One region of the Rhizobium sp. ERR 1071 genome, then DNA from elsewhere that is predicted to be linked to it. Evidence: riboswitches for the same ligand, from Rfam matches in the RefSeq annotation. Region 1 holds a riboswitch; each other region holds the start of a gene.
What was found. A riboswitch is a leader RNA that binds a small molecule or an ion and turns the genes downstream of it on or off. The one in region 1 is predicted to bind cobalamin.
Positions count from the first base shown of each region.

Region 2: linked by a shared signal. The riboswitch ahead of cobU (bifunctional adenosylcobinamide kinase/adenosylcobinamide-phosphate guanylyltransferase) and the one ahead of FBZ99_RS11195 (aromatic ring-hydroxylating oxygenase subunit alpha) in region 1 are both predicted to bind cobalamin.
Region 3: linked by a shared signal. The riboswitch ahead of FBZ99_RS23820 (acyl-CoA thioesterase) and the one ahead of FBZ99_RS11195 (aromatic ring-hydroxylating oxygenase subunit alpha) in region 1 are both predicted to bind cobalamin.
Region 4: linked by a shared signal. The riboswitch ahead of FBZ99_RS09710 (DUF1636 family protein) and the one ahead of FBZ99_RS11195 (aromatic ring-hydroxylating oxygenase subunit alpha) in region 1 are both predicted to bind cobalamin.

Region 1 covers NZ_VITM01000003.1:212,563-220,498, forward strand. The annotation lists gene FBZ99_RS11180 (BA14K family protein) at 1-288, opposite strand, end outside; gene FBZ99_RS11185 (glycoside hydrolase family 25 protein) at 595-1,545, shown strand; gene FBZ99_RS11190 (hybrid-cluster NAD(P)-dependent oxidoreductase) at 1,640-2,728, opposite strand; gene FBZ99_RS11195 (aromatic ring-hydroxylating oxygenase subunit alpha) at 2,731-3,975, opposite strand; cobalamin riboswitch at 4,072-4,275, opposite strand; gene FBZ99_RS11200 (DUF6656 family protein) at 4,625-5,242, shown strand; gene FBZ99_RS11205 (L-threonylcarbamoyladenylate synthase) at 5,302-6,276, shown strand; gene FBZ99_RS11210 (FAD-binding oxidoreductase) at 6,310-7,740, shown strand; gene phnF (phosphonate metabolism transcriptional regulator PhnF) at 7,744-7,936, opposite strand, start outside.
Region 2 covers NZ_VITM01000002.1:940,578-948,513, forward strand. The annotation lists gene FBZ99_RS33070 (hypothetical protein) at 176-319, opposite strand; gene FBZ99_RS09870 (cobyric acid synthase) at 555-2,009, shown strand; gene FBZ99_RS09875 (chloride channel protein) at 2,006-3,802, opposite strand; cobalamin riboswitch at 3,982-4,379, shown strand; gene cobU (bifunctional adenosylcobinamide kinase/adenosylcobinamide-phosphate guanylyltransferase) at 4,521-5,045, shown strand; gene cobW (cobalamin biosynthesis protein CobW) at 5,051-6,100, shown strand; gene cobN (cobaltochelatase subunit CobN) at 6,110-7,936, shown strand, end outside.
Region 3 covers NZ_VITM01000007.1:257,705-265,640, reverse strand. The annotation lists gene FBZ99_RS23845 (GNAT family N-acetyltransferase) at 1-485, opposite strand, end outside; gene FBZ99_RS23840 (flavin reductase) at 524-1,030, opposite strand; gene FBZ99_RS23835 (methionine synthase) at 1,175-2,209, opposite strand; gene FBZ99_RS23830 (DUF1852 domain-containing protein) at 2,237-3,394, opposite strand; gene FBZ99_RS23825 (LysR family transcriptional regulator) at 3,395-4,312, opposite strand; gene FBZ99_RS23820 (acyl-CoA thioesterase) at 4,305-5,144, opposite strand; cobalamin riboswitch at 5,244-5,454, opposite strand; gene FBZ99_RS23815 (hypothetical protein) at 5,948-6,247, opposite strand; gene FBZ99_RS23810 (hypothetical protein) at 6,718-7,032, opposite strand; gene FBZ99_RS23805 (ATP dependent DNA ligase) at 7,092-7,874, opposite strand.
Region 4 covers NZ_VITM01000002.1:904,009-911,944, forward strand. The annotation lists gene FBZ99_RS09705 (FAD/NAD(P)-binding protein) at 1-1,101, shown strand, start outside; cobalamin riboswitch at 1,294-1,510, shown strand; gene FBZ99_RS09710 (DUF1636 family protein) at 1,619-2,032, shown strand; gene FBZ99_RS09715 (ABC transporter ATP-binding protein) at 2,043-2,822, shown strand; gene FBZ99_RS09720 (ABC transporter substrate-binding protein) at 2,843-3,802, shown strand; gene FBZ99_RS09725 (FecCD family ABC transporter permease) at 3,866-4,882, shown strand; gene FBZ99_RS09730 (mechanosensitive ion channel family protein) at 5,166-7,757, shown strand.

The sequences.
Region 1 (7,936 bases):
CAGCGCGCCTGCGCCGAAGGCAGCCAGCGGGAACCAATAGCCGTCATGATAGCGATAGCCATGACGATACCCTCGATAACCACGATAGCCGCCATACCAGCCGCGGCGGTAGTAGCCACCATGGCGCCACTGCACCTGTTCGACATTACCAGGCGCGGCCTGGGTGGGCGCGGCCTGTTTTACAATCGGTGCGGCCGGCATCTGCATGGCAAAAGACGGTGTGAAGCTCGTCAGGGCGACGGCAGCCGTTAAGGTGACTGTCGCGATTTTTGCACGGAAACCAAGCATTTTCATCTCCATTCCCTGGTTTGACTTGATACTCAAGCCTGTAGCGTTTCATGTCGGGAATGCTTCCCGAGCAAGGTTTCGCCGCCTGCTTCGTCGCATATCCGAATAGACGGCAAGAAACGCGGCAGCGCGTTATTTAGTTCCTCAAATCCCTACCGATTTAAGGAGTTACGAGGGGCTCCACGATGAACTTATAGTGATTGCTTTCTTAACCCAAGATTAACCAGCAATCCTTACTATTATTTCATGAAAGGATACCGAAAGAGTAACCTCCTCATTTACAGCTTGCTGACGATCCTGGCCCTGATGGGGCCGGTCTCCAAGCCGTCGGCCGGCGAAAGCCAGCCCTGGGGCGATCCGAAAAACGCCCTGATTGTCGATGCTTACGAGCTGAACACCATCGACTGGAACGCGTTTCTGCAGGACAAACGGATAGCCGGCTTCATCTCCAAGGCGTCCGACGGACTTCCTGAAAGCTTCAGTTGCACAGGCGACCATGGCGGCGATACGGTGGCCCATTGCAGGACGATGTGGCGCAAATACGCAGTTAGCCGCGAACTGTTTCAAACCCGTCGCATGCTGGCAAAGACGAATGGCCTGTTATGGGGCGCCTATCATCTGGGACGCCCGGGCAATCCGATCGATCAGGCCAATCATTTTCTCGACTACGCCAACCCTCAGCCCGATGAACTGATGGTGCTCGATATCGACGGCATGGACGCGGCGCAGTTCATGTCGCTGGATGACGCGCAGATCTATGTTGCCCACATCAAGGTCAGGACCGGGCGCTACCCCATTCTCTACGTCAATCACAACACGGCCCGATACATAGCCGACCATCGCGGCACTTATCCGCTGCTGTCGCGGCTGCCCTTGTGGTATGCGCGCTACAAGCCCGATGTCAAAGGCACTTTTCCACTCGGCAACTGGGACAATTATGCCATCTGGCAGTTCGCTTCCTCAGACAATTGCTCGGAGAAAAGCTGCCCCTATCGCGTGCCGGGCACGCTCACCGATATCGACGTCAATGTCGTGCCGATGACGAAGATTCAGCTTGCCAAAATCTGGCCGCAGGGTGATCTCCTGCCGGCCAAACCCCTGCCCGCACCGGACGTGACGATCGCGCTCGCACAGATGTGCAGCGGGCCGCGGCAGACGCTCGTTTCGCTCATGGCCGACGTCGACCCAGTCGTCACTGCCTCGACCCCGCGATCGAAGCCGGTCGAGATCAACGAGCTGAATTACCAGGATTTCTAGAGTATCTTCGCTTTTCCTCGAATCGCGAAAACGCTCTATCTTCTTGTTTGTTTACGCATTCCGGACGGAAAACCGCTGCGCACCTGGAAATGCTCTACGCCTCGATCTGCACATCCGTCTTCGGGCGCGAACAGCAGGCGAGGATATAGCCCTCGTCGATCTCGTCATCGAGGATGCCGCCATTGTGGCTCATCTCGACTTCGCCGGAGAGCTTCATGACCCGGCATGTCCCGCAAAGACCGGATTCGCAGGCGGCACCGATGCGCACGCCGGCGCCACGGGCCGCCTGAAGCACGGTCTGGCCCGCTGCGCAGGCCACATCCTTGCCCGCCATGGTGAAACGGATCGTGGTCGCCGCCTCGCCCGATGCATCGTCCGAGACCTCTGCAAGCGGCGTTGCCGCATTGGCCGGCTGGAAGCTTTCCTGATGATAGCGCGACATGTCGAAACCATGCGCTTCCAGCATGGAACGCACGGCATCCATGAAGACTTCCGGGCCGCAGCAGAAGATCGTCCGGTCCATGAAATCGGGTGCCAGCAGACCGATCTTCGCCTTGTCGATGCGGCCCTTCAAACCCGACCAGAGATCGGTGCGGCCGCAGCCCTCGACGATGAAGCCGAGATTGAGGTTCGGCATGAAGCGGGCGAGATATTCGAGCTCGGAGCGGAAGATGATGTCCGTCGGGCTGCGGGAGCAATTAACGAAAGTAATGTCAGACAGCGGTGCTATATCGGACATATACCGCGTCATCGACATCATCGGCGTGATGCCGGAGCCGGCCGAGACGAAGAGATATTTCTCGCCGGGATGGCGGATGTGGCTGAAATCGCCGAGCGGACCGAAAGCCTTGATGCGCATGCTCGGTTTCAGGTTCTCGAACATCCAGCGCGTGCCGATGCTGTCCTTCTGCGCCTTCACCGTCACGGCGACCGAGAAGGGCCGCGACGGCGTCGACGACAGCGTATACGTGCGCATGACCGGCTCCGGAGCGGTCGGCAATTCCAGCGTGACGAACTGGCCCGGCAGATAGCGGAACCAGTTATCCTTGTCGGACCTGAAGGTGAAGGTCATCACGTCGGGCGCTTCGGGCGTTGCCGAGAGGCACTCAAGCACATGCTGCCTGTCATTCCAGGGCTGCATCTGGTCGAGATGGCGATGCGGATAGGAGACGGTCATGTTCATGCTCAAGCAACCGCCGACAGCTTGGCCTGATCGCCCTGCAGCCGGTTGATCATGAAGGTCGTGTACCATTCGACGAACTGCATGACGCCGCCTTCATGGATCTCCGAATAGGGACCGGGTTCATAGGCCGGCGAGCGGATGCCGAAGGCATTTTCCTCGACGATGCGGCGATCCTGGTCGTTGGTTTCGGTCCAGACGTGCGTCAGTTCCTCGATATTGTAGTCCACGCCTTCGACCGCATCCTTGTGAACGAGCCACTTCGTGGTGACGGCCGTTTCCTCTGCGCTGATCGGCAGGACGCGGAAGGAGATCGCGTGGTCGCCGAGGATGTGGTTCCAGGTCGTCGGATAGTGGAACAGCAGCATGGTGCCGATGCCGTTGATCGTCACGTCAGATGAAAGCGGCCGCCTGACGGCATTCTGGCCGGACATGGTGTAGCTCTCGGCCCCTTCGATCAGCGGCATGCGGGCGGCGCGGAACTGTCCATCCGGCGAGATCTTGAACTCGCTCGGCAGGCCGGCAGCTTCGCAGCGCTGCCAGTGTTCAGCGATAACGGGGTCGTTCATCGCGCCCTGCACGCCGGTGACGGTCGGAGCTTCCGGGAAGGTGCGGCAAAGTTCGGGGTGATTAGCCGCGCAATGGTAGCATTCGCGGTTGTTTTCCCAGACGAGTTTCCAGTTGCCCTTTTCGATAATGGTGCTCTGGAAGGCGACCTTGGCTTCGCTGATGCGATGCGGCGCCATGTAGGGCTCGATCGTCGCGCGAACCGGGGCGAAATCGGGAGCGTTCTGCGCGAGGCAGATGAAGATGTAGCCACCGACACTTTCGCAGTGAATCGGCTTTAGCGAATACTGGCTCTTGTCGAAATCCTCCGCCATCTGGCGGGCAAAGAGCAGCGAGCCGTCAAGTTCGTAGGTCCACTGGTGATAGGGGCAGACGAGCTTTGCCGAGGAGCCGCGCTCGGTGGTGCAGACGCGTGAGCCGCGATGGCGACAGCTATTGTGGAAGGCGCGGATGACCTGATCGCGGCCGCGGACGATGACGACGGGATAATCGCCGATCTGGACAGTGAAATAGTTGCCCGCACGCGGCACTTCGCAATCGTGGCCGATGAAGAGCCAATCGCGATAGTAGATCGTCTCCATGTCGAGCTTGAAGTAATCCTGATCGATGTAGAAGGGTTGCTCCAGGCTGAAACCCGTCCGGTGGTTCTTCAGTTGCCGCAGAACTTTGCTGCCGATGTCCATTTGCCTATCCTTAGCAGTACCAGGAGGCGGGCAAAGGACATGCACGGCCGATTGGGAGCGGCCAAAAGCAATGTCCCGACCACCCGCCGCGGTCAGTAAACCTATGTGCCCAAGGCTGGTTTCCGGGCTCTGGAGCGGCCCTGTTTCCAGAGCCCCATGGCACCTTCCCAGGTCGATCGACCCAGTGGCTTTATCCGCCATGCCTCACTCCACCACCGTTGCGGGGGCAGCGCCGGATTTTGACCGGCTTCCCAATTCTCCGTCTCCCTAGCGGACGGCACCTTGAGATTGATGGCATCATAGCTCCCGGCTCCGCCAGCCGCTGCGCTGCAATGCGACATCGGCTCCGAAATTGACGACAGGCGAAACGGGGCGCCGGGACGGTTGCATATCATGAAGATATTGGAAGGTGATTCAATCATTTAGTCGCCCGCGCGAGAGGTGGCCCGAGCATCGCATTTGCATTCTGCCAATGACGCTTTATTCTGATTGCGACAAGCCCGCGAGCGGTCGCTAATCAGGAGAATAAGTGGGCGGCGGAGAGCGCCTGCAGAGTCGGTAGCGGTAGTCTTGGCTCAGGCGCGATCAAGCTCGGCTCAAGCTCCGTAATCCATCATGTTCTCCAAAGAGTTTTATAGCGAGATCCGGCATGGCCAAACTCAGATATTTCGACGCTGGGAAGCCCGCCGAGCCCGAACCGGCGCCACCGGTATCGACGACGGGCTACAGCGAATTCCTGCGCACCGGCCGCATCAACCGCAACAGGCCACATTGGCTGGCAGAAGAGCGGGAATATCTTACCCATGAGCAGGTGGCTGTGCGCACGGCACAGAAGCTCAGGGATGCCGGCGAAAAGACCCATGACCGGCTCAACAGCTTCCATAAATCCATCCGCTTTCCGAAGCTCATCTTTCATCACACGCTGAAGGACACGCCGCATCTCGGCTACTGCCACGTCACCGCGGCGCGGACGCAGTTCGCGCATTACGAGGACGTGAACTGGGCCTTCTATATCGCCAATTTCTTTGCCCGCATCGGCCAGGAAGAGAACTTCTTCGAGGACATCAGCCTCAAATATTCGCGGATGTATTTCGCCGTCGCCATCCACCCGGACAAGGGCACGGAAGACAAAAAGCTGACGATCAATCGCGACGTCAGAGGCAATGGCGTGCTGTTCCACACTCACGATCCGCAGATCGCCATCCGCAACGTTCTTCTGCTCGGCGCCCGCAACGAACAGCTTCGCGACATCATTCGCCAGCTTTGACGATTGATCCGAAAACTCGAAGGGCATAAGAAACGGCCTGAACTGCAAGCAGGCAGGCCATGGCACGACACATAGACATTCTCGAACATCCGCAAACGGCAATAGAAGTGGCGACGGCAACGCTTGCCGAGGGTCTGCCGATCGGGCTGCCGACGGAGACGGTCTACGGCCTTGCCGCCGATGCCACCAATCCCGCCGCGATTACCCGGATCTATGAGACGAAGGGCCGTCCGCGCTTCAATCCACTGATCTGCCATATGAGCGATCTCGCCATGGCCGAACGCTATGCGGTCTTCGATCCTACCTCCCGTAAATTGGCGGAAGCTTTCTGGCCCGGCCCGCTGACGCTGGTGCTACCGCTGAGACCCGACAGCGGCATCCATCCGCTCGCGACCGCAGGGCTCGATACGGTCGGCATCCGCGTGCCGCAGGGCTTTGCCGGCGATCTGATCCGCGCCTTCGGCCGTCCGCTTGCCGCGCCGAGCGCCAATACTTCGGGCAAGATCAGCGCCACAAGCGCCGATCATGTGAGTGACGACCTCGGGGAGCGGATCACGCTCATCCTCGATGCCGGGGCCTCGATCGTCGGCGTGGAATCGACCATCGTCAAGGTCGAGGATGGCGAGATGCGGCTCCTGCGGCCCGGCGGGCTGGCGGCCAGCGAGATCGAACGAGTGGCCGGCAAGGCGCTGAAGCGCAAGAAGAAGGCTTCAGCTGCCATCGAGGCGCCCGGCATGCTCGCTTCGCATTATGCACCGGGCGCTGCCGTGCGGCTCGACGCGACTGAGGTTTCCGCGAACGAAGCGCTGATCCGCTTTGGAACACCAGATATTCCCGGCATCGAAAAGGCTATTGCCGTACTGGATCTGAGCGCCAGCGGCGATCTTTCGGAAGCTGCCGCAAACCTTTTCGATTTCATGAAGCGCGCCGATGCCACCGGCGCGACAACGATTGCTTTCTCGCATATTCCCGACGAGGGCCTCGGCGAGGCCATCAACGACCGGCTGCGCCGCGCCGCCGCGCCCAGAGAATAAATCAGCCCGACGTCATCAGGCAAAGGACACGCCATGAGCAGCTCCGCCCCCTCTTCCGACCTTCTCGATCGCTTCGCCGCCATCGTCGGCGAAAAGCATGCCATACGGGACCCGGCGGAAATTGCGCCGCATCTGGTGGAAAACCGCGGGCTCTATCACGGCACCTCGCCCATGCTGCTTAAGCCCGGCTCGGTAGAAGAGGTTTCGGCCATCCTCAAGCTTGCCAGCGAGACCGGCGCGGCCATCGTTCCCCAGACCGGCAATACCGGCCTTGTCGGCGGGCAAACGCCGCGCGAGGGTGGTTCCGACATCATCCTTTCGCTGGAGCGCATGAACCGCATCCGCGATATCGATCCGGTCGGCAACACCATGATCGTCGACGGTGGCTGCATTCTCGCGGATGTCCATAAGGCTGCGGCCGAGCATGGCCGCATGTTTCCGCTTTCGCTTGGTTCCGAGGGCTCCTGCCGTGTCGCCGGCAATCTTTCCACCAACGCCGGGGGTACGGCCGTTCTCGCCTATGGCAACATGCGCCAGCTTTGCCTCGGCCTCGAAGTTGTGCTGCCCACGGGCGAGATCTGGAACGGACTGCGCCGTCTGAAGAAGGACAATACCGGCTACGATCTGCGCGATCTCTTCATCGGCGCGGAAGGCACGCTCGGCGTCATCACCGGCGCGGTGCTGAAGCTTTTCCCGCAGCCGCTTGGCCATCAGGTGGCCTTTGCCGGCCTGCAATCGGTCGATGACGCGCTGACTTTATTCAAGAATGCCTCCAGCCTCTGCGGCACGGCACTGACTGGTTTCGAGCTGATGCCGCGCATCGGCGTCGAGTTCACCACGCGGCATATTCCGGGCGTGCGCGACCCGCTCGACACAGCCCATCCCTGGTATGTCCTGATCGATATTTCCACCTCGGATTCGGCTGAGACCGCCGAGCGGATGATGACGGCGCTGCTCGAGCAAGGCTATGAGGCCGGACTGATCCAGGATGCGACCATTGCCAGCTCGGAAGCGCAGCAGAAGGCCATCTGGCATATGCGTGAGAGCATGTCGGATGCACAGAAGCCGGAAGGCGGCTCGATCAAGCACGATGTTTCCGTGCCGGTCGCGCAAATCCCGCAATTCATGGCGGAAGCCGAAAAGGCCGTTGTCGGTGCCATGCCGGGCGCGCGTGTCTGCGCCTTCGGCCATATGGGCGACGGCAATATTCACTACAACATCTCGCAGCCCGTCGGCGCCGACAAGGCGGAGTTCATCGGCCGGTGGCGCGAGATGAACAAGATCGTGCATGGTCTGGTGCTACAGCATGGCGGCTCGATCTCGGCCGAGCACGGCATCGGCCAGCTGAAGCGCGACGAGCTTGCTTCCATCCGCTCGGAGATCGAAATCGACCTGATGCGCCGGATCAAGACGGCTTTCGATCCGGCAGGCATCATGAATCCGGGCAAGGTCCTCAAGGTCTGAGGCTCAAACCGTCACGACGACCCGCTCCGAAGCAAAGCAGCCAATCTGGCAGGAAATCACATTGCCATCGGCATCGATGTCTTCGCCGGCATAGGCAAGCACTGGCGCGAGGCGCGATTGCTGCAGCAGACGGGCTTCCGCTTCAGTCGGCATGCGCGCGGTGATGTCGGTGGAGCGTCGCCAATAGTCGGCCACG
Region 2 (7,936 bases), on a different contig from region 1:
GCAAACCGCGTCGATCTCCGGATCGCGCGGTTTTCGCGCTTGAGAGGGTGCCTTTACGAGGCAGTTTGATCTGCCCGAAGCGGCACCCGTTCCATCTCGATAACGATCAAAAATAAAGCCGCCGATGCTATCGCATGGCGGCTTCTCATGTGTCGGCTAGCGGCTTGACGCGCTATTAGCCAACATTATAGGTGCGGATGAAGCCAACCGTACCGAAGCGCGTATCGAGCTGCTGCAGGCGGCTCTCCGGGCGGCGAACCGGAAGCTTGCCATTCCAGGCGATCTGGATGGAATTCTGTCTGTTGAAGATGAAGAGCATTGGGGTATCCTCCGACCCGGACCGGCCGGTTTCGTTGTTTGTTTTCGCGATGGAGATAATCCTCTTCCGCGGAACTCACAATGGATGAAATCGTCATCCAATGTCGCAAACAGAGCATGTTTGAGGGTGGTGCATTTTTGTATCGTGCTCGCTCTTTCCGGAGGCCCGGGATCGCGGCAGAATCAAGGCGGAATCTAGCGTTTTCAGTGGCTGTGGCGCATCGAGGTGGTGGGGAATGACAAGAGCGATCATGCTGCAGGGAACCGGCTCCGATGTCGGAAAAACGGTATTAGTCGCAGGTCTGTGTCGGCTGTTCGCGAACAGAGGCGTGAGGGTGCGCCCGTTCAAGCCGCAGAATATGTCCAACAATGCCGCCGTTGCGGAGGATGGCGGCGAGATCGGGCGCGCCCAATGGCTGCAGTCGCTTGCGGCGCGGGTGCCATCATCGGTTCACATGAATCCGGTGCTGTTGAAGCCGCAATCGGAAACCGGCAGCCAGATCATCGTACAGGGCAAGGTCTGGGGCCATGCCAAGGGCAGGGACTATCAGGCGCTGAAGCCGCAGCTGCTTGGTGCCGTACTCGAAAGCTTCGCCACGATGCGGGCAGGAACCGATCTCGTTGTCGTCGAGGGAGCTGGTTCGCCTGCCGAGATCAATCTTCGACGCGGCGATATCGCCAATATGGGCTTTGCGACACGCGCCAATGTCCCCGTCGTGCTGGTCGGTGACATAGACCGCGGCGGCGTAATCGCGTCACTGGTCGGCACGTATCATATATTGCCGGAGGAAGACCGGCGAATGATCCGTGGCTACCTGATCAACAAGTTTCGTGGCGATGTCTCCTTGTTCGGTGAGGGCATAGCGGCCATCGGCGGCTTCACTGGCTGGCAATGCCATGGCGTCGTGCCGTGGCTGAAGGCGGCGGCGCGTCTGCCGGCGGAGGATTCCGTTGTGCTGGAGCGGCTTGCTCGTGGCTCGTCCGGCGCGCTCAAGGTCGCCGTGCCGGTGCTGTCGCGGATTGCCAATTTCGACGATCTTGACCCGCTGCGAGCCGAGCCCGATGTCGATCTGGTTTTCGTTCGCGCTGGAGAGCGTTTGCCCGCCGATGCAGGGCTTGTGGTGCTACCTGGCTCGAAGTCTACGATCGGTGACCTTCTCGATCTGCGTGAGCATGGGTGGGATCGCGATATTGCTGCCCATGTGCGCCGCGGCGGTCGCGTCATCGGCATTTGCGGCGGCTATCAGATGCTCGGCCATACCGTTTACGATCCGCTCGGTATCGAGGGATCGGTGACCGAGACGCCCGGATTGGGTCTTTTGGATATCGAGACGGAAATGGCTCCAGAAAAGACGGTACGGAATAGCACTGCCGTTTCCAAGGAATATGATGTGCCGCTATCGGGCTATGAAATCCATCTTGGCGTCACGCGGGGTCCGGACTGCGAGCGGCCATCGACCATGATCGACGGGCGGCCCGATGGAGCCATATCGCCGGATGGCCGTGTTATGGGCACATACCTGCATGGTCTTTTCGGCAGCGATGCTTACCGGGCGAAGCTGCTGGCAAGCTTCGGTCTTTCCGGCGAGCGCATGAACTATCGCGCCAGCGTCGATGCGGCGCTGGACGAAGTTGCGGCAGAGCTGGAAAGTGTACTCGATCCCGCCTGGCTCGACGGTCTGGTCGCCTAAAGTTCCCCCGACACTTCCCGCCGCCGGCGGTCGAGTTCTTCGCTGTAGCGGCGCAGCGTATAGCTCTCCGTCAGCAGACCGATGACTTTACGCTCGATCAAATCGTTGACCACAACGAGCGCTTCGCTCTTCGTCTGCTCGAACATGGCGGCTGCCTGCTTGGCGTTCATCTGCGGCTGCAGGAATTCGTTACGCAGCCGGATGAAATCGGAAAGGCCGTGCTCCTCGTCGTCTTTTTCGATCGGGCTCGCATAGACGTCGGGCACGAGAACCATTCCGGAATATTTCTCGTTCTTGTCGATCAGGATGACGCGCTGCGCCGAGCCGATCGGAAAATTCTTGCGGAATTCCTCGATGCTCATGTCGATGCTGCCCGTGTGCACGTCGGGGCGCATCATGCGGGCGACCGTCAGATTGCGGATCCAGCCGACATCGTGGGCGCTGCGGATGCTCTCGCCGCGCAAATGGAAGCGCCATGTGGCGAAGGAGTAGCCGAAGGTCGTGCGCACCACCAGCGATGAGGTGATGACGGCAGCCAGCACCAGGGCAGTGATCGGAAAGTCCCCGGTGATTTCAAGCGCCAGGAAGGTCATGGTCAGCGGGCCGCCGATGATGGCAACGGCCAGCGAGCTCATGCCGACGACGGCATAGACGACCGGCGTCAGCGTGGCATGATCGAAATAGGGTGCACAATAGGCGAAGATCTTGCCGAGCAGTGCGCCCATGAACAGCGAAGCGAAGAAGAGGCCGCCTCTGAAGCCGGAGCCGATCGATATTGCGGAGGCGAGCGATTTCAGCAGGAATAGACCCAGCAAGGCGCCCAGCGTCACGTCCGTAGACAGATTGAGATGCAGCGCGCCATGGCCGGCAGATAGGACCTGCGGCGAAATCAACGCCAGTGTTCCGACGACCAGGCCGCCGAGCGCGGGCCGGAAAGGCGGCGCGATGGAACTCTTGCGTGCCAATTCTTCGACCCAGGCGACGCCCTGCATGATCAGGATGCCGATACCGGCGCAGAAGGCACCAAGCAGGATAGCTGGAAGATAATCCGCCGGAACGATCGCCCCGAAATGATCGATATCGATGGCGAAGTCATCGCCGGCAAGCAGTCTTGCAATCATCGTCGATATCAGTGCCGAGACGACGACAGGGGTTAGCGTCAGGATCGAATAGCTGCCGATGATGAGCTCAAAGGCATAGAAGGCACCGGTGAGCGGCGCATTGAATGCTGAGGCAATAGCACCCGCAGCACCGCAGCCGACGAGCATGCGCAGGTCTGCGCGGCGCATCTGCATCTTATAGCCGAATTTGGAGGCAATGCCGGCCGCGAGCTGCGTGTAACCCGCTTCAAGCCCGACGGACGCGCCGAATCCATTCGAGATCAGGTTCTGCACGGCGACGATGATGCTGTCGGTAAGCGACATCCGGCCGCCATGCAGCGCATTGGCTTCGATCGGGTCGACCATCGGCTTCTTGCGCGTGCGCGACAATATGTAGAGCAATATGCCGAGAATGATGCCGCCTGCGATCGGTGCGATGAACAACACCGATTTGTCGGGAATCGCCATTGCTGCCGAACTCAAGCGTTCGTAGTCGGTTATACCGTAGATGACGCTGTGAAGCTTGCGCGAGATATAGCTCATCGCGGTGACGGCACAGCCGGACGCTATTCCCACCAGCGCGCCGGCAAAAACAAGTCCCAGCTCGCCACGGCGCAGCAATGCCCTGAAGCGACCGAGATCGAATAGGACCGAGAAGACGCCGAGACGTCGCGGTTGGAATTTCTGCAGCATTGGAAGCGGACGATACGTTTTGCTCGAATGTGAGGGGTTACCCTCTATAAACTCCTAACATCAAAGAAATACGGCAAAAAAGCCGCTGGTTTTATGGGAATTTTCAACCGAATTCGCAATCAGGATGGCGCAGGTCGCATCCATGCCGTTGATTGACTTGAACTCAGTGAAAGCCTAATCATTGCGGCATAACGAATGGTTCCTGAGCGGCGATCTGCCGCATGGGATGAAAAGGGAATGTGAAGGGGCGGACCCAATCCGGGCGTTCTCATCACAGCCGACCCCGCGACTGTAGAGCGGTCAGGGTCTTTCGTTCGGTTTGAAGTCTATTTCGTCGATGGTTCGCATGGGGCGAACGGGGCGGGGCAGGCGCAAATCGAAAAAGCCACTGGTGTGGCATCATGATTAACCGGGGCTGGACGCCTCTTATTCTACGAATCGTCCGCCTTTTCATGATGCATTGCCGGGAAGGTGAGAAAGATCCGCTGGCGCACGATCGGGGGCGACCGGTTTCGGTCCGCCCCCTTGCGGCGCCTCATCCGCGAGCCAGGAGACCTGCCATGCGTGCCGGGCGCAGAGCCTGTTTTGGGACGCGAGTTCCGCTGCCAGCACGGAGGTTGTCATGGCGCAAGACGAGTTTTCGGCGTGTGAGCGCCTGTTTCCCGGTTCCAGCGACGTGCTGCCGACCCTCGCTTTTGCTCGAGAGCGGGCATAACGCATGTCGTCTTCGATTTCCCAAGCGGTCTTCGTTCTTGGCGGCGCGCGCTCCGGCAAATCCAGGTTTGCAGAATCGCTGGTGTCGGATACCGGCCTCGAATGTCACTATGTGGCGACAGGGCGGGCGTGGGATGACGAGATGCGCGAGCGCATCGCCAAGCATCGTGCCGATCGCGGCGATCTATGGCAGACGCATGAGGAGCCTATGGATCTCGTCGGGCAGCTTGCCGCTATCGACGCGGAGGGGCGGGCGGTGCTTATCGACTGCCTGACGCTCTGGGTGACCAATCTGATGATGGCCGAGCGGGATATGGCGGCAGAATTTGCCGCTCTCACTGCATTTCTGCCGACTGCGCGATCAAGGCTCGTTCTCGTCTCCAACGAGGTGGGCTTGGGAATCGTACCAGAAAATCGCATGGCGCGCGAATTTCGCGATCATGCCGGCCGCCTGCACCAGATGGTCGCGGCGGCGAGTGCTGAAGTTTATTTTATCGCAGCGGGCCTGCCGCTGAAAATGAAGGGTTGATGCATATGAATCAGGAAAAGATTCCAGCCACCGTCATCACCGGCTTCCTGGGGGCCGGCAAGACGACGATGATCCGCAACCTCCTGCAAAATGCCGGCGGCAAGAAGATCGCGCTGATCATCAACGAGTTCGGCGACCTCGGCGTTGATGGCGACGTGCTGAAGGGCTGCGGTGCGGAGAACTGCACGGAAGATGACATCATCGAGCTGACCAATGGTTGCATCTGCTGCACCGTTGCCGACGATTTCATCCCGACTATGACGAAGCTTTTGGAGCGTGATGCGCGCCCGGACCACATCGTCATCGAGACGTCAGGCCTTGCCCTGCCGCAGCCGCTGGTCGCCGCCTTCAACTGGCCTGATATTCGCACCCATGTCACCGTCGACGGCGTCATCACGGTGGTCGACAGCGCGGCTGTTGCCGCCGGCCGTTTCGCCGACGATCACGACGCCGTAGAGGCTGCTCGCGTCGAGGACGACTCGCTTGATCACGAAAGCCCGATCGAGGAACTTTTCGAGGATCAGCTGACCTGCGCCGATCTGATCGTGCTCAACAAGACCGATCTGATCGACACTGATGGTCTCGGCCGCGTCCGCGCCGAAGTAGCCTCGCGCACCGCCCGCAAGCCGACAATCATCGAGGCCAAGAACGGCGATGTGCCTGCCACTGTCCTGCTCGGCCTCGGGATCGGCACGGAAGACGATATCGTCAACCGCAAATCTCACCACGAGTTGGAGCACGAGGATGGCACGCCGCATGACCACGACGAGTTCGACAGCTTCGTCGTCGAACTCGGCCCGATTGCCGATCCGGCCGCCTTCGTCGATGCGCTGAAGGGCGTGATTGCGGAGCATGATGTGCTGCGCCTCAAGGGCTTCGTCGATGTCCCCGGCAAGCCCATGCGCCTGCAGCTTCAGGCCGTCGGCAGCCGCATCGACACCTATTTCGATCGCGCCTGGACGCCGGGTGAAGCCCGCGCGACCCGGCTTGTCGTGATCGGCCTGCACGAGATGGACGAGACGATCGTTCGCAAGGCGATCGAAGCATTGGTCTAAGGGAAATCCATGCACCTTCTCCTGGCTCAAAAGGGAACCATCAGCGACGGAGAGGAGGCGATCGATCTCGGGCAGTCGCCCGGCGATATCCTCTTTCTGTCGGCTGCCGATACCGAGCTTGCGGCGATTGCCGCGGCCCACGGAGAGGGCGGCTGTTCCCTTCGGCTTGCAAGCCTGATGAGCCTCAAGCATCCGATGTCCGTCGATACCTATATCGAGAGAACGGCGCGGCATGCGAAGCTCATCATCGTGCGGGCGCTGGGAGGAGCAAGCTACTTCCACTATGCGCTGGAGGCGCTGCATGCCAGTGCAGCGCGCCAGGGTGCCTTGATCGCGGTGCTGCCGGGTGATTCGAAACCTGATCCCGGGCTGACACCTTTTTCCAACGTCGCGCTCGATGACCTCAATGCGCTCTGGTCCTATCTGATCGAGGGCGGGGAGGCGAATTCGCGGGCGTTTCTCGCCTATGCCGAGGCGATGCTCTCAGGCGCCGAGAAGCCGATGCCCGCCGTACCCTTGATGAAGGCCGGGATCTGGTGGCCGGGGCGGGGCGTGATCGGCGTCGAGGAGTGGCGGAGAGTCTCCAAAGCGGAGATGGCGATCCCTGCAGGATTCGAACCTCCGACCGTCGCGATTTCCTTCTATCGGGCGTTGGTTCAGAGCGGTGAAACCGGACCTGTCGAAGGCATGATAGAGGCGCTTATCGCTGAGGGCATGCGGCCGTTGCCGGTCTTTGCCTATAGCCTCAAAGACGCCGTGTCGGTCGGTATTCTCGAAAGTGTCTTTACCGAGCTGAAGCCAGGCGTGGTCATCAATGCCACTGGCTTTGCCGTTTCGGCGCCCGGTGCAGATCGTCAGGCGACGGTACTGGAAACGGGCGATGCCGTTGTTCTGCAAGCCATCTTCTCGGCGTCGTCGAAGGAGGCGTGGGAGGCATCTTCGCAGGGGCTTTCGGCGCGCGATCTCGGCATGAACGTGGCGCTCCCCGAGGTCGACGGCCGTGTTCTTGCCCGCGCCGTGTCCTTCAAGGCTGCGGCCCGCTATGACGAGAGAGTCGAGGCCAATATCGTCGCCAGCGAGCCGCTTCAGGATCGCATGCGCTATACGGCGCGGCTTGCAGCCAATTGGGCGCGGCTGCGCAATACGCTGCCCGGCGATCGCCGCGTCGCGCTTGTTATGGCGAACTATCCCAATCGTGATGGACGTCTCGGCAATGGTGTCGGGCTCGATACGCCGGCCGGCACGATCGAAGTGCTGAAGGCGATGCGGGCGGCCGGCTACGGCGTTGCCGATCTGCCTGCCGACGGCGATGCGCTGATGCGGCACTTGGCGGAAGGGCCGACAAATTCGGGGTACGATGGCCGCGTGGTCGGCGAGACGCTTTCCTTCAGCGACTACAAGCATTTCTTCTCGTCGCTTCCCAAACCGATTCAAGATGAGATTACCGCGCGCTGGGGGGAGCCTGAGGCCGATCCCTATGCGTTGGATGACGGCTTTGCCCTGCCGTTCGCCCGCTTCGGGGATGTGCTCGTTGGTATCCAGCCGGCGCGCGGCTACAATATCGATCCGAAGGAGAGCTACCATTCTCCCGATCTCGTGCCGCCGCACGGCTATCTTGCCTTCTATGCCTTCCTGCGCCGCTCTTTCGATGCGCATGCGGTCATTCACATGGGCAAGCACGGCAATCTCGAATGGCTGCCGGGCAAGGCGTTGGCGCTGTCGGAAAATTGTTATCCGGAAGCAATCCTCGGACCACTGCCGAACCTCTATCCCTTCATCGTCAACGATCCCGGCGAGGGCACGCAGGCCAAGCGCCGCACGAGCGCCGTCATCATC
Region 3 (7,936 bases), on a different contig from region 1:
TAGCCTTGGCTTCTCCAGAAGCTGAGGGTATCAGGTGTGCCCGCATCGGCATGGAGATAGGACGTGACATAACCGAGATCGCGCGCCTTATTCTCCAGGGCAGCAACGATTGAACCGCCGAGTCCTTTCCGCCGCACGTGTGGCTCCAGATAGACCCGGACGATCTGGCATACATTGGCAGCGTCGCAATAGCGATCTTGCAGGCGGATCGCCGTAGTCGGCTTGTTCTGAAGATCGTAGAGGCCTCCGGCGGCGACGACGCGCTCTTGTTCGTCGCGAACGACTAGGAAAGCCCCGCGTCTTTCATTCGAGAACCAACTCTCCGAGGACACGTCCAACAAAGAGTCCAGATCGGTGTGCCAGGCAGGGGTATAGTCGATCTTGTAGAAGTCCTTGATGATCCGGAGGCAGAATGCGCGTGCTTCAGTCCGCACAGCGGTTGGATCGTCATCAGTGAGCCATGTCAGTGCGCTTATCGATTTCACAACTCTGTTCTCGAACGTCCCCAAATCCCGACTTAGCGCTAGACTATCCCATTTATATATCGACGCATGCAATACAGGAGCGTTGCACGTTCTTCATTTTCGCAAAGGTTGATCACCCTGCCGAAAAGAATGCGGTGAGTAGCCTCATCAACGGCATTGACAAGTTCGCATTCGAAACTGACCGATGCGCTAAGAAGGACGGGGGAGCCGGCAATCCCTTCATTCCATTGCCCGAATGAAAATCGATCTTCTGTCGGTATCCGGCCTCCGAACGCGTTTGAAATGTCTTCCTGGCCTGGCATCAGGGTGTTAACGCAAAAATAGCGGGCGCCTCCAAAGGCATGAAAACATGAACTTGCGCGGTTGATACAGACGAGAAGCGTAGGCGGCGTATCGCTGACACTACAGACAGCCGAGGCCGTGAAGCCGTATCGCTTGCCCCTAACGCTGGTGCTGACGACATTGACCGACGTGGCAAGGCGAGACATTCCATCGCGAAAAATGGCGCTATCAACAATGTCGAAGCGGTGGTCATCCATTTTCATATCAGCCTCGTTAGCGCCGTCGAGACGGTTGTTTCTCTCAAAAATCAAGTTCGGCAGCGAGCCCCTGCCCCACAGAATTGGCAAGGCGCGCGCAAACATTGACGGATATGGGTGAAGCTGTCGCTGTCCCCTGTAAGCAACTCGTTAGGCCGCAGCAGACAATTCCCTACGGACGATTTCCGCGCCTGCGCTCAATGCCTGCAGCTTGCCTCTTGCCACGCGACGCGACAGCGGGGCCATGCCGCAGTTGGTGCAGGGGCAAAGCTTGTCGGCGTCGACGAACTGGAGAGCCTTTCGCAAGGTGGCGGCAACCTCTTCCGGAGTTTCGATGGTGTTGCTCGCCACGTCGATCGCACCGACCATGACCTTCTTGCCCCGGACAAGTTCGATGAGATCCATCGGCACATGGGAGTTGTGGCATTCCAGTGAGATCATGCCGATGCTGGATTTCTGCAGTTTCGGGAACGTCCGCTCATACTGCCGCCACTCCGAACCCAGCGTCTTTTTCCAGTCGGTATTGGCCTTGATCCCATAGCCATAGCAGATATGCACCGCCGTTTCGCACTTGAGCCCTTCGATCGCCCTTTCCAGGGTGGCGACGCCCCAGTCGTTCACTTCATCAAAGAAGACGTTGAAGGCGGGTTCGTCGAACTGGATAATGTCGACACCGGCAGCCTCAAGTTCCCTTGCTTCCTCATTGAGGATTCTGGCGAACTCCCACGCCAGTTTTTCCCGGCTTTTGTAGTGGTTGTCGAAGAGGGTATCGATCATGGTCATGGGGCCGGGAAGCGCCCATTTGATCGGCTGCTTGGTTTGCTGGCGCAGGAACTTGGCATCTTCAACGAAAACCGGTCTTTGACGAGACACGGCGCCGACAACGGTCGGCACGCTCGCATCATAACGATCCCGGATCCTGACTGTCTCGCGCTTCTCGAAATCAACGCCGTCCAGGTGTTCGATGAACGTCGTGACGAAATGCTGGCGCGTCTGCTCGCCGTCGCTGACGATATCGATGCCCGCTTGGTTCTGGTCATCAAGAGAAAGGCGAAGGGCGTCGTGCTTGCCCTCGGTCAATTCCTCGCCTTGCAACTTCCATGGCGACCAGAGCTTCTCGGGTTCGGCAAGCCAGGAAGGCTTCGGCAGGCTGCCGGCAGTTGACGTGGGCAGAAGTGTTTTCATGGCATTCGACCTTGTGATTTCGGTTCGTCAATGAGCGTGCTTGGCAGACCATTGTTCAAGAATGTGCCCGTAAGGCTTGATCAGATGGTCCTCGGCGAACTTGCCCTGTTCCACGGCCAGCCGGCTACGTTCGTCCCGATCGTAGACGATGCGGGTCAGCGAGTAGTCCTGGTGCTTCAGGCTCGGTTGATAGACGCCGCCCGCTGGCGAATTGGCGTTATAGATTTCGGGACGATAGATCTTCTGAAAGGTCTCCATCGTGCTGATGGTGCCGATCAGTTCAAGATCGGTGTAGTCATGGAGAAGGTCGCCGAGGAAGTAGAATGCCAGAGGCGCCACGCTATGTGGCGGCATGAAGAAGCGAACCTTTAATCCCATCTTACCGAAGTATTCATCGGTCGCCGAGAAGCCATTCTGCTGGTATTCGATCCCCAGCACGGGATGCTGATTTTCAGTCCGACGATAGGTCCTGCTGCTCGAGGCGCTCAGGCAGATCACCGGCGGCTTCCTGAAATGCGTCTTGAACGCTTCGGACTTCAGGAACGATTGGAACAGGTTTCCATGCAGCTCCCCGAAATTCTCCGGTGTACTGAATTCGGCGCGCTCCTTGTTGTATGAGGGCAGCACGATGCTGAAATCATAGTCGCGGATGTAGGATGACAGGTTGTTTCCGACGATGCCGTCGATGCGAGCATTCGTGGCTCGGTCGATGATCGTCGTCTTCAGGATCTCAATCAGCGGCAAGGCGTCGGACTTGCCTCGAGCATCGGTCGCAAGCTCGACCGAGATGATGTCGAGGGCGACGGAATATCGATCACCTGTAGCATTGTCCCAATGAACCAAGGCGTTGAAGCGATTGTCGATCATCGTCAGGGTGTTGCGAAGATTCTCCTGGCGGCGTGCCCCCCTGGCGAGGTTCGCGAAATTAGTCGTAATGCGCGTGTTAGCTGCCGGAAGGTAGTTCTCATCGAAGGGAATACTCTTGAGGACGAAGCGAAATCCCGCGTCCGCCGCATTATCATCCGTCACATCCGAAGTGAAAGCAGGGTCGCTTTGTTTCTCCTTTATCGCTCTCATCGCTTCTCTCACCCTTTTACCTGTCAGTACTGGAGGATTCTGCTGCTGGTATGTGCACCCCTTATGTCTGAGCCTTTGACGAAGAAAAATTGATTTGATTTCACGCAATCATGAGCGGCTCTCATGCTTGGGACGAGAGACATCTCTCGACCCGCGCGACGCAGTGAGAAAGCCCGCAATGAAATCGACGGCCTCTTCCCTACGTCTCAGGCCGAGATGAATGCTCTTGTGGATCCCTGTGGGGCCGATCCGCACAGGGCAGACGCCGAGCGTTGCCGCCTGCTGGTGCACCAGCCAGTCCGGGATGGCGCTGACCCCACGGCCAGCAGCCACGAGCTGGAGCATCATCTCGGTTGTCTCGACATTGCGGTGGTGTCGGGGGCTGCAATTGGCGGGCACCAGGAATTGCGTGAACACGTCCAACCTCTGCGGCGGAACAGGGTAGGTCAGGAGAGTTTCATGGGTGAGATCCATCGGGTCGGCATAGTCCCTGCTCGCAAGCGGGTGAGAGCTTGGAGCGGCAAGCACGAGCTCATAGTCGAACACCGGCACGTACAGGATACCCGGTGCCTCGATCGGGTCCGGGGTGATCAGGATGTCGATCTCGTGGACCATTAGCGCCGACACACCGCCGGCGGCGAATGAGGTCGTCAGCTCCAGGTCTACCTGCGGCCAGTCCATGAGGTAGGGTTTTGTCACACCCATCAGCCATTGATGGCATGGATGACATTCCATGCCGATCCTCAAAGAACCCCGCTGACCCTGACGATAGTCCGTCAGGACATGTTCGGCCCTCTCGATCTGCGGCAGCACACGCTGCGCCACCGAAACAACGTAGCGGCCAGCCTGTGTGAGACGGAGATTGCGACCGTCCTTCTCCCACATCGCCACGCCATAGCGGTCTTCGAGCTTTCGGATCGTATGGCTGAGCGCGGACTGGGTCACGTTCAGCCGTTCCGCGGCCGCGGTCAGACTTCCCAGGCGATCCACTTCGCGCAGGATCGATAAATGCTGTCGGTCAAGCATGAGCGTGCCCGTCCTCGCTTGCGGAGAGTTCTACCGCAGTGGTTTCCTCGAGGATCGCAATCGGCCGGCTGTCTTCGCCGACCGCCACCATGTTGAAGTACCCAGTGGCGGTAATGGATCTTTCGCCCGCGAGCAGATTCTCCGACCAGAGCTTTGTCTCAACAAGCATCGAGCTGTGACCCACACGTTCGATACGTGCCTCCGCCTCGACGATCTCCCCGATCTCAATGGGTCTCGCAAAGTCGATACGCTCGGATGACGCCAGCACCACCAGCTTGCCGGAGTAGCGCGATGCCTCCACGAAGGCGGCTTTCGTCATGAACGAGATAGCCTCACCCCCGAACATCCGCCCGACGCTGTTTGCCTGATCCGGAAAAACGATATCCACCATCTTGACGCTCGCCATCGGAAGCGGCGGCTCCACAGGCAGGAGTTCCGGGAGGCAAAAATCCCGGGCGCCCTGGCCTTCGGGAGTTGCCACCATATTAAAGATGCCGCGAGTGCAAGCATGGCGGTGATGCCCTACTACTGTCTCCGCGAACATCTCGACCTCGACCGTCACAGATCGACGTCCGGCTCTGACCGGCGCCGCCGAGAACTCAACGATGTGGCCGGCATGTGCCGGCTGCTTGAAATCGATGCGCTCACACGAGGCCGTCACGAAGGGGACGCGTCCGAAGCGGGTGGCCGCTATGAATGCGACGCGGTCCATGAGAGCAAGGCCAGCTCCGCCAAACAGCGTTCCGTGATGGTTCGTATCTCCGGGAAAAACGATGTCGATGAGACGGGTCGCCAGAGCTGGCTGGCCGGTTGTTTTGATCGTCTGTGTCATCCGCACTTCCATCAGGTTGTGACGGGGCGGACGCATGACGCAGGGCGAACGGCAGGGCATGCCGATCGCGTAAAGCGGCACACCGGGACACCCCGCCCGTGGACGTTATCTATCGCGGCAGGTCTCCTGGCTTGCGGGTCATCGCTGACGTTCGTCTTCCCGAGGAGTCTTCCTCAGTGACATGTTGAACGACAACTCTCCGCCTACAGTTGCGGGGGCAGCTCCGGTATGTGCGCTTGTGTCGCCGCCACCGAATTCCCTCTTAGCTCCGGATTTCGACATCCGCAGAACCACGACGGGCACACCATGCCTTGGCGAGAGCGCAGCCGTCAACCATATAACGACATCTTTATATGACTTGCTACATGGTTTTTTTGGGTAGAATGCGAAGCTAATGTCTGACTTCATTGGCAACGCCAGTTGCATCTTGTCATCGCCTTGCGAGAGCCGGAGACCTTTGCTCTCTGGTGCGCGAAGGACTAGCCGTCTCTATAGTATCCCTAGCGTCGGCCTATAGCCGACGCTGACGAGGCGATACGATCAGGGGAAGGCAGCTTTCAGGCGGTCCCGCTATCCGAAATGACGGCGCAAAGCAGTCGTCCCGCACTCGGCTGCAATGCCACTTTTAGAGATCACGACCCACAGTCGACAAAATCGATCCGTAATGATGTGAGGGGAATCGAACTGTCGGCCCGGAAATTCAAACAACCCATAAGTTCGCGAGAACATTACGCTTTAGATCAGGCTAGGTGATGGAACTCGTCTTTCCGCGTTTTGAATAGCACTACGGAATCTGCCGGCGGTCACCGCAGCTTGATGTCTTCAAATCCGAGATCGAAGCGCGCAAGATACTTCGTGAGACGATCTGCGTCATTGCTGCTTTTCTTTTCCAATCGCGAGATCGCAAACGAGGTTTTGCCGGCAGAACTCGCCGTCGTATGCTCGCGGCAACTCTGAAGAACGGTTGCAAGCTGCACTGCATCAAAACGTTCGAGCCGGGCGGCATCTTCTGTGCCTAACACATCTTCAATGATCACATCGGTCCCTTGACCATCGGTCGCCCGGCGGCAAAACGCATTGAGGCGCTTGATTTCGTCGCCCACCAGCTCGGTCGTAATATGCCCGTGGCGGCGATTGGACGGATCGATGTGGGCCGCTCAACCCAACCCCCTGCCTAGAATAACAGGCAGCTGTCCCTAGCGTATCTATTCTTCAACACTCGTGGAAAGTGCGGTTTCAGGCTGGTATGCAACAGCCACCAAACCGCCCAGACGTTCCACAACTCTGCTTATCTGTTCTTTATCAGGCTAAGTATTAGTATCCTATGCCGAAGCGAAATACGCCAATTTTTTCAATTCTCTACCAATTGCGATAGCGATACAAATAGGCCCAAATTCTTCCAGATTGGGATTGAACGAGACCATGATATTGCTCGCCGGAAATCGGCGAGTGTGAGAGCGCACCGCGGTCAACTTGCCGGCCAATCCCGATCTCTAGGGGCCGTTTCAGGCCAGTTGCGGGGGAACGGATTGGCTCAATTGGCGGGGCACCACGCCTAAGGCTTCGGATAGGTTCACAGCAAACTGTCCGCATTGATCGCGCCAACCAATGAATTTGCCCTTTCATGGGTATCGGGTCTTTGTCCCAAACCCATGTAATTAGCTTCGATGTCAACCAGATATGCAATGACGGTGGAAGTGGCAACTCCTCTACGCAACTGTTCTGCCGCGTTTAGCAGGTAAGTATCGTATTCATCGGCGAACGACCTACACTCTTCATCTTCCCACCGTTGTCCTGGTTTCAATAAACCTATTGGATCCCACAGAGACCAACCAATATCGCGTAGCCGGGAGAGTTTTATTGTTGGCGGCGATTGAAACGGAGCCATTTCTTATCTTCTTGACCATTTGTCACACGGGTTAGGGCTGTGCCAATTCATTCTGGGTCTCATTGCGGTAGACGATAGACCTCGGCATTGTCCTGCCGTTCCCGGAGTCCCTTGTACGAAGCGTGACGCAGTTTGCCGTCATCGGTCCAGGCACGATACTCGATTTCGGCGATCAGCGTCGGTTGGACCCAGACGACACCACGCTGTTTCAGCGCGATCGGCGCCCGGGATGTCTTGAGCTTTTCCAGATCCTTGCGGAGCCTGGTGGCATAGCGTTCATTGAAGCCCGTCCCCACATTGCCGACGTAAACGAGATCGTCACCTCTATAGGCAGCAAGAAACAAGTTGCGGATCCCACCGTGCGCAACGGCAGATGGTTCATAACCGACGATGAAAAAACTGTCGCTCCGGACGCATTTCACCTTGATCCAATCACCCGTACGGCCCGAGCGATACGGCTGGTCACGGTTCTTGGCGATGATACCCTCCAGCCCGTGCGCACATGCGGCGGCCAGCAATTCGTCGCCATCGGCTTCAACCTTCTCGGATAGTTTGATGACGCCAGCATGATCGACGAGAAGCCCATCGAGGATCTGCCGACGTTCAGCGAAATCCAGCTTTGTCAGGTCATGTCCATCGAAATAAAGGAGTCGAACCCGCGGCCGGGATCCTAATGAACTTCTGCGTATCCTCAAGTGGCTTAAGGCCAACTGAATTGGGTGGAGTCCTCGTTTGAAGTTAAATGCGCCTCCAAGCTGAAACGGGGTTCGCCTGGACAACAGCTTGTAAACGCCCAGCCGTGGAAACGAATGTTGCTCAATAGCCACAATCGTTCGAAACATGACAAATGTGATCAAGAATACGACGCAAGGCGCGTGATGCGACCCTAAATGAAATCCGTCAC
Region 4 (7,936 bases), on a different contig from region 1:
GCCGCCATACCCGGTTTTTTGCAGATCTTCGTACCGAAGAGCATTTTCAGCGACTACGTCTATCAGCGCTTTTCGGAAGCCTTCTCGTCACGGCGGGATGTGGCGGTGCAGGTCAGCAGCGAGACGGTCTTCGGGCTTCGGCGTGTTCGGGGCGGCCGTTTCGTAGTGGAAAGCGATGGCGCCGCCAATGCGCCTTTCGACATGGTGGTGCTGGCGACAGGCTATGGCATTAGCGATCACGAATTCCAGGCCAGCGATCTCGTGACCGTGCCGACGACGGTGCGGGCGCGCCGTCTCGTGTCGCGACCGCATACGATCCTGCTCGGAAGCGGCCTGCGCGTCGTCGATCGGCTGCTGCAGATGCGTGAGAACGGCTATACGGGGCAGATCACCATTGTTTCGCGGCGAGGCTTTCTGCCGCAGAGCCACACACGCAACAATGCCGATCCGGTTTTCCCTGCCGACGAGATGCCCGGCAAGCTCAGCGAGATCGTCCGCTTCGTCCGCAAGGCTTGCGTCGAGGCGGAGGCGAACGGCCAGAGCTGGCAATCCGTCATGAACGGCTTGCGCAAGCATGCGCGCTCGCTTTGGCGATCTCTGCCAGCCGGGCAGAAGCAGCAGTTCAACCGCCATTTGCGGGCGCTTTATGACAGCCATCGCAATCGGCTTCCCGAGGCGCTGCATGTACGCCTCAATCAGGAGCTTGCCGAGGGCAATACGCTGCTGCGGCGCGGTCATTTTATCCGCCGCACGCCGACCGGGCTGGTTTTGAAGCCGGCTGGCCGGCAGGAGACCGAGCAGCTCTATGCCGACGACGTAATCGATTGTCGGTGCCAGGCGCCGGATTTGAATGCACCCTTGCTGCGTAGCCTCATCGATGCCGGTCTCGCGGTGCCGGACGAGCTTGGCCTCGGTCTCGCCGTGGACGCGACAGGCTCGCTTGAGGTCAACGGGCGTACGACAGACGGGCTTTTTGCGATTGGTCCCCTGGGACTTGGAAGTCTCCCCGACATCGATCTGGTGCCTGAGATCGTGACGCAGGCCTATGCGGCGGCAGAGAGCGTCGCGGAGCGTTTTCATCCTCAGTGCAAGGCGGTCTGACAGCCCTGCGGTTTCTTTCATTCTGGATCGCGATTGAGTGCTGCCGCATATGCATATCGCAGTTGCGGCCTCGAGCGGAGATAATGGCTTGTCATTTGTTATGTAATAACGTAACGATTGCCTACTCAGGCCGAAGCTCCAGGACAAATGAAAGCGCATATGACATCCCCGTTGCCCGCATCCGCTTTCTATGACATGAATACCGCCGATGGTGCTGCTTTCGGATCGATCCGGATGGCGGCTGAAAAGGGAACACGGTGCGGATTACCCATCAGGGGCCAAGACCGTGGCTGCCCCCGCAACTGTAAGCGGAGAGCGCGTTCGCAATATGCCACTGGCGTCAAGCCGGGAAGGCGCGAACGAGTTGTGACCCGCGAGCCAGGAGACCTGCCATCGACGATATCAACCGCAACGGACGGGGTGTTCCGATGGAAAATCAGTGGTTGGGCGAGGGCGCCGCTGCGTCCGCTGGCCCCATCTTGACTGTGCCTCCGGCGAAATCTCCGGGAGGCATCTCATGGATAATACAAAAGAGGCGACGCACCGGATCACCGTGTGCACCAACTGCCGTCATGTCGGCAAACCGTGCCGGCCGGGCCTCGAACTCCTGAAACATCTGCAGATGGCGATCTCCCAGGCTGACGCCGCACTCGCAGATGATTTCAGCCTGGAGGGCAGCGTCTGTATGGCGGGCTGCGAACGGCCGTGCACGGTCGCTTTCCAGGCCACGCCAAAGTCGACGTACCTCTTCGGTGACATCGAGGATGCGAGCGATATCGGTGCGCTCGTCTCCTTCGCGAAGCTTTATCGGGATCGCCCCGATGGGCTGACCCGCGAAAGCGAACGCCCGAGAGCGCTGGCAGGCAAGACCCTCGCGCGCATTCCCGCCGCCATCGTATCAGCCGAACGCCAGCTGGTCGTATTGCAATAGGAGCCGGGTCATGTCCGAACGAAGCGCACGACTGGAAGCAGACGGCATCAGCTGGGGTCCCCAGAAGGGAATGCCGATCATCAGTGGCATCACGCTATCAGTCGAGGCCGGCGCCCGGCTTGCGATCATCGGTCCGAATGGAGCCGGCAAGTCGACCTTGCTGCGCTGCCTCTATCGCGGCCTCAAGCCGCAGCGAGGTTCGGTGCGTCTCGACGGCATCGATCTTTGGTCCATAGGTCCGCGGGAGGCGGCGCAGCGCATCGCCGTCGTGCCGCAGGAGACGCCAGGTGATTTTCCCTTCAGCGTGCGGGACGTGGTGTTGATGGGCCGCATCCCGCACCGCAAGGGCATGGCACGCTGGAGCGATCGCGACCATGAGGTCACGACCAAGGCGCTTGCCCGTCTGGAACTGGAGTCTTTGGCACAGCGGCAATTCGCGTCGCTGTCGGGTGGTGAGAAGCAACGGACGCTGATCGCCCGCGCCTTGGCACAGGAGCCGGAACTCATCATCCTCGACGAGCCGACCAATCACCTCGACATCCGCCATCAGCTCGAGATTCTTGAGCTACTCAAGAGACTCGGCCCGACGATCATCACGACGCTGCACGATATCAATCTCGCTGCTGATTTTGCGACGCAGATCGCCGTCATGGATTGCGGGCGGCTTATGGGCCACGGCGAACCTGCCGAAGTCCTGACTGTGGAGCATGTCTCGAACGCTTTCAGGGTTGGTACGCGGCTGCATCACACCGACGGCGGCCCGCAGCGCTTTTCCTTTTCCCTTCGATAATACGATCATTGGAGTTATTCATGTTTTCTCGCATGTCCCTGTCTGCCGCGGCCTTGCTTATCGGAAGCCTGTTTGCGGGCACGACGCTCGCCGAGCCTGTCACCGTGCGCAGCTGCAATCGCGATGTGACCTTCGACAAAGCGCCGGAGCGGGCCGTTTCCAACGACGTCAACCTGACCGAGATGATGTTGGCGCTGAAGCTACAGGACCGCATGGTCGGCTATACCGGCATTTCCGGCTGGAAGACGCTGGATGAGAAGCTGCGTGACGGCGTGAGGGAACTGCCGGAGCTGTCGCCGAAATATCCGAGCAAAGAGGTGCTGCTCGGCGCCAATGCGGATTTCTTCTTTGCCGGCTGGAACTACGGCATGAAGGTCGGCGGCGAGGTAACTCCGGAAACGCTCGCCCCCTTCGGCATCAAGGTCTATGAGCTGACCGAATCTTGCATCTTCGTCATGCAGAAGAACAAGCCGACCATGGACGACATGTTCGTGGATCTCCTCAATCTCGGCAGGATCTTCCGCGTCGAGGACAGGGCGGAAGCGCTGGTCGCCGGCTATCGCAAGCAGCTTGGCGAGGTCCAGGCGAGGATCGGTCATGTCGCCAAGCCGACCAGCGTTTTCGTCTATGACTCCGGTGAGGAAAAGCCGTTCACATCGGGGCGCTACGGCATTCCGACTGCCTTGATCGAGGCTGCCGGCGGCGTCAATGTGATGGACGACGTCGAGAAGAGCTGGACTGAAGTGTCCTGGGAGCCGGTCATCGAGAAGAACCCTGAAGTGATCGTCATCGTCGATTACGGCCAGGTCACTGCCGCCCAGAAGATCGCCTTTCTCAAGGGCAATCCGGCCTTCAGGAATATCGATGCCGTGAAGAATGACCGCTTCGTCGTGCTGCCCTATGTGGAGGCGACGCCGGGGCCGCGCAACATCGAGGCCATCGCCACGCTGGCCAGGGCCTTTCACCCGAGCGCCATGTAATCGTCTGCAATGCCGATCCGCACCAGTCGATCATGGGGCGGATCCCTTCCTCAAGTTTCAAGCATGCGCCTCAATCTCTCCATCCTCATCCCCTTGCTCGCCATAGGCTTCATTCTGTCGATCACCGCCGGTGTTTCGCTCGGTTCGGCATCCATTCCGTTCTCCACCGTCTGGTCGATTGTCGGCAACAGACTGCATGTTGGTGCCTTTCCGGCCACCTGGTCCAGCGGGCAGGAAAGCATCGTCTGGGACGTCCGTTTTCCGCGCGTCGTTCTGGCGGCGCTCGTCGGGGCGGGGCTTGCCATCACCGGCGCCGTCCTGCAGGCGCTGACGCGAAATCCATTGGCGGACCCGCATCTCCTCGGCGTCTCCTCCGGGGCGGCATTCGGCGCCATTCTGGCGCTATTGCATACCGGGCTGATCCTCGGCCTGTTGACGGTGCCGTTGTTCGCTTTTGCCGGCGCCTTGCTCGCAACCGCGGCCGTCGGGCTGACGACGCGGCTGACGCGCTCGCATTCGGCCGATCGGCTCGTCCTGTCGGGCGTGGCGGTAGCCTTCGTGTTCACGGCGCTTGGCAACCTCCTGATCTTTCTGGGCGATCCGAGAGCCGCCAACACCGTTGTCTTCTGGATGCTGGGCGGGTTAGGACTGGCGCAATGGCAACATCTTATCTATCCCGCCGGCATCCTGCTGTTCTGCCTCGTTTCACTTCTTCCGAAGACGAGGGAGCTCAATGCACTTGCGATGGGCGATGAAACGGCCGTCACGCTTGGCATTGCCGTTGCACGATTTCGCTTGCTACTCTTCGTCATCACGGCGCTGCTGACCGGCGTGATGGTCGCCTTTTCAGGCGCAATCGGTTTCGTCGGGTTGATGGTGCCGCATTTCGTGCGGCTGATCGTGGGCGGCGACAATGTGCGCGTGGTGCCGCTGAGCGCCGCTTTCGGCGCACTGACGTTGATCTGGGCTGATGTCATCGCGCGCCTGGTGATGGCTCCGGAGGACATGCCGATCGGCGTGGTCACCGGGCTTACCGGAGGCGTCGCCTTCATCTTGATATTGCGGAGCAGGCGCGCATAGATCGACCCATTGCCAAGGTGTTTTCCTGGCCTATTTCCGGGCGGGCGATGATCGGCGCGGCAGGTCGTCGTCAAGATGAGAGCGGCCGATATCCGGTTTTGAAGGAGAGTCCGGATAGGATAACGGCATGGAATGCCTTCGTGTCGCCTTTCTTTGTCTTACAAGGCGTACGCGTAAAGACTATGGAATTCGCAATCCTACTATAGGACGACTCGGGTCTCCATTTTTGCGGCGATTTCGGTCATCCACTGCCTGCGACTTCATGTGCAACGAGGAGCTCTGCTTGCGCCCGCTGAAATCTCGTCTTTTTCTATTGTCCCTTTTGTTGCTGGGATTGGGTGTGTTTACCGCCATCATCCCGCTGGCGGGGGCTGCCCTTGCGCAGGATCAGCAGCCGGCCCAAGCGTCGCAGCAAACGGACCAACAGCCCGGGCAGCTCGCCAATGGGCTGCTGGACGCAGCTGTTACCGATCTTGGCAAAGCGAAGAAGACTTATGCATCGCTTCAGGACGCGGCGAAACAGGCAACATCGGATGACGAGACGCTCGTGGCGCTGTCCAGCCAGGTCGACGAACTCAACCGCACCACAGCTGCTATTTCCGCACGCCTGAAACCCCGTACCGCCGAAATCGATGCACGCCTGACCCAACTCGGTGCTGCGCCCAAGGAAGGCCAGCCGCCTGAGGCTCCGATCGTCGCGCAGGAGCGCGATCGGCTCAATGCCGAACGCTCCCAGATCAGCGCCGCGATTCTCGATGCCGACAATCTGACCGCAGAGACCAATCGGCTTGCGATGCAGTTCATGGAGATGCGCCGAAGGCTGTTTGCCGAGACGCTATTCAAGCGGACGGAGATTTCCACGGCGACATTCGACGATGCAGGGGCGGCTCTGGTCGACGAGGGCGTCAAGTTCAGTACCGCCGTGACGAGCTGGATCGGCTTCGTGCTCAAGGCAAAGCTTGCTTCATTCCTGGCCGCTGTCTGCCTGTCGATTGGCGCTGCTCTGATCTTTCTTTTCGGTGGTTATCGGCTATTCCGCCGCTATTACGTGCAGGACGAGGCCGTCGAGAATCCGCCCTATATCAGCCGGCTCTCCGTCGCCTTCTGGTCGACCTTGATCCGCACGCTGTCGCTGGCTGCCTTTCTCGTTACGTCTTTCTTCTTCCTCTCGAATTTCAATGTGCTGCGGCCTGACATCGCGCCGATACTGGCTGCGGTTTTCGCTTTTATCGGACTCGTCTATTTTGTCGGTCGCTTGAGCAATGCTGTCTTCGCGCCCTTCCGGCCCCATTGGCGGCTGGTCAAGCTGTCGAACAAGGGGGCACATTCGCTGACCTGGTGCCTGCAGGCCATGGCTGTGGTCAACGGGCTGGATTACGTCTTCGACCGCATCAGCGAGTCCATGGGATCGCCGGTCGTCGTTACCGTGGCCAAGAGCTTTCTGGCGGCACTGCTGATCGGCCTCATTCTGATTGCAGCCTCCTTCGGCTCGCCGATGCTTGCCAAAAACGGCGATCCGGATGCGCCAGGCCGCCATTGGCCGCATGGCATGGCCATCATTCTTCGCGTTCTCGGCATATTGGTGATCTTCACCTCGTTCATCGGCTATGTCGGGTTGGCCCGCTTCATGGCAACGCAGATGATCGTGACGAGCGCCGTCATCGCGACCATGTATCTCGGCTTCCAGCTCGGCAAGGCCGTATCCAAGCAGGGCGTCTTTGCCGAAACGATCATCGGACGCTTTCTGGAAAATCGCCTGAAGCTGCGTGAAGTGGCGCTCGATCAGGCCGGTCTTGCAGCTGGGCTTGCGACCTACGCCGTCGCGCTGCTGACCGGCATTCCGCTGATCCTGCTCTCCTGGGGCTTTCACATTCAGGATCTGGAAACCTTTGCCTACAGGCTCTTTACCGAGATCAAGATCGGCAACATGTCGATCTCGCTGCTCGGCATTTTCGTCGGCATCCTGCTGTTTGCGGGCGGCTATCTGGTCACGCGCTGGTTCCAGCGCTGGCTTGACAGCAATGTCATGGCGCGCGGGCAGGTGGATCTGGGTGTCCGCAACTCGGTGAGAACCGGTATCGGCTATCTGGGCATAGCGTTGGCGGCGATCTTTGCCATTTCCGCTGCCGGCATCGATTTATCCAGCCTGGCCCTCGTCGCCAGTGCCCTCTCGGTCGGTATCGGTTTCGGCCTGCAAAACATCGTGTCGAACTTCGTGTCCGGCCTGATCCTGCTGGTCGAGCGGCCTTTCAAGGTCGGCGACTGGATCGTCTCGGGCACTTCGGAAGGCATCGTCAAGCGCATCTCGGTGCGTGCGACAGAGATCGAGACCTTTCGCAAGCAGTCGATCATCGTGCCGAATTCCGAACTTATCAATGCGTCCGTCGGCAACTGGACGCATCGCAACAGGCTCGCCCGCTCCGAAATCCCGGTATCCGTCAGCTATGATGCCGATCCGCGCAAGGTGATGGATATCCTGCTGGAGCTGGTACGCTCGATTCCGAAGGTGCTCAGGAATCCGGAGCCGCATGTAGAGTTCCTGCGTTTTGGTCCATCATCGCTCGATTTCGAGATGCGCTTTTATTTGTCGGATCTCTCCGATGGCATGGAGATCCGCAACAATCTGCGCATCGAAATCCTGAAGCGCTTCAAGGAGGAGGGGATTTCCATTCCCTATCCGCATCAGGAGTTGCATATCGTTCGCGAGGGCAGACGAGGCAGGCAGTCGGATATCGCAGCCGATGCCTTGACGGATTTTGCAGACGGGCCTGAAGCTGAGGATGACGTAAAAGAAGATTCCGCTTTGTCGGCCGAAGGCAAGGTATCGGAAGCGAAGAGCACTGGCCGGCGCCGTGGCAGGACCGCGGCGGAGTGATCCGATTACCGGCAGAGCCCGCTGAAACAGAGCCATGTTGTCGCCGGTGGGAATGATGCGGTCATCGTTTCCGCCGGTTCTGCTCGGAAGTTCGCGGTTTGCGTTCCTCGAGGGGAGCGTGTCGCGCTCTTTAGGATTGTTTCTCTCGGTCTGGTTAGGGATCTCGCGCATGTCGTTGC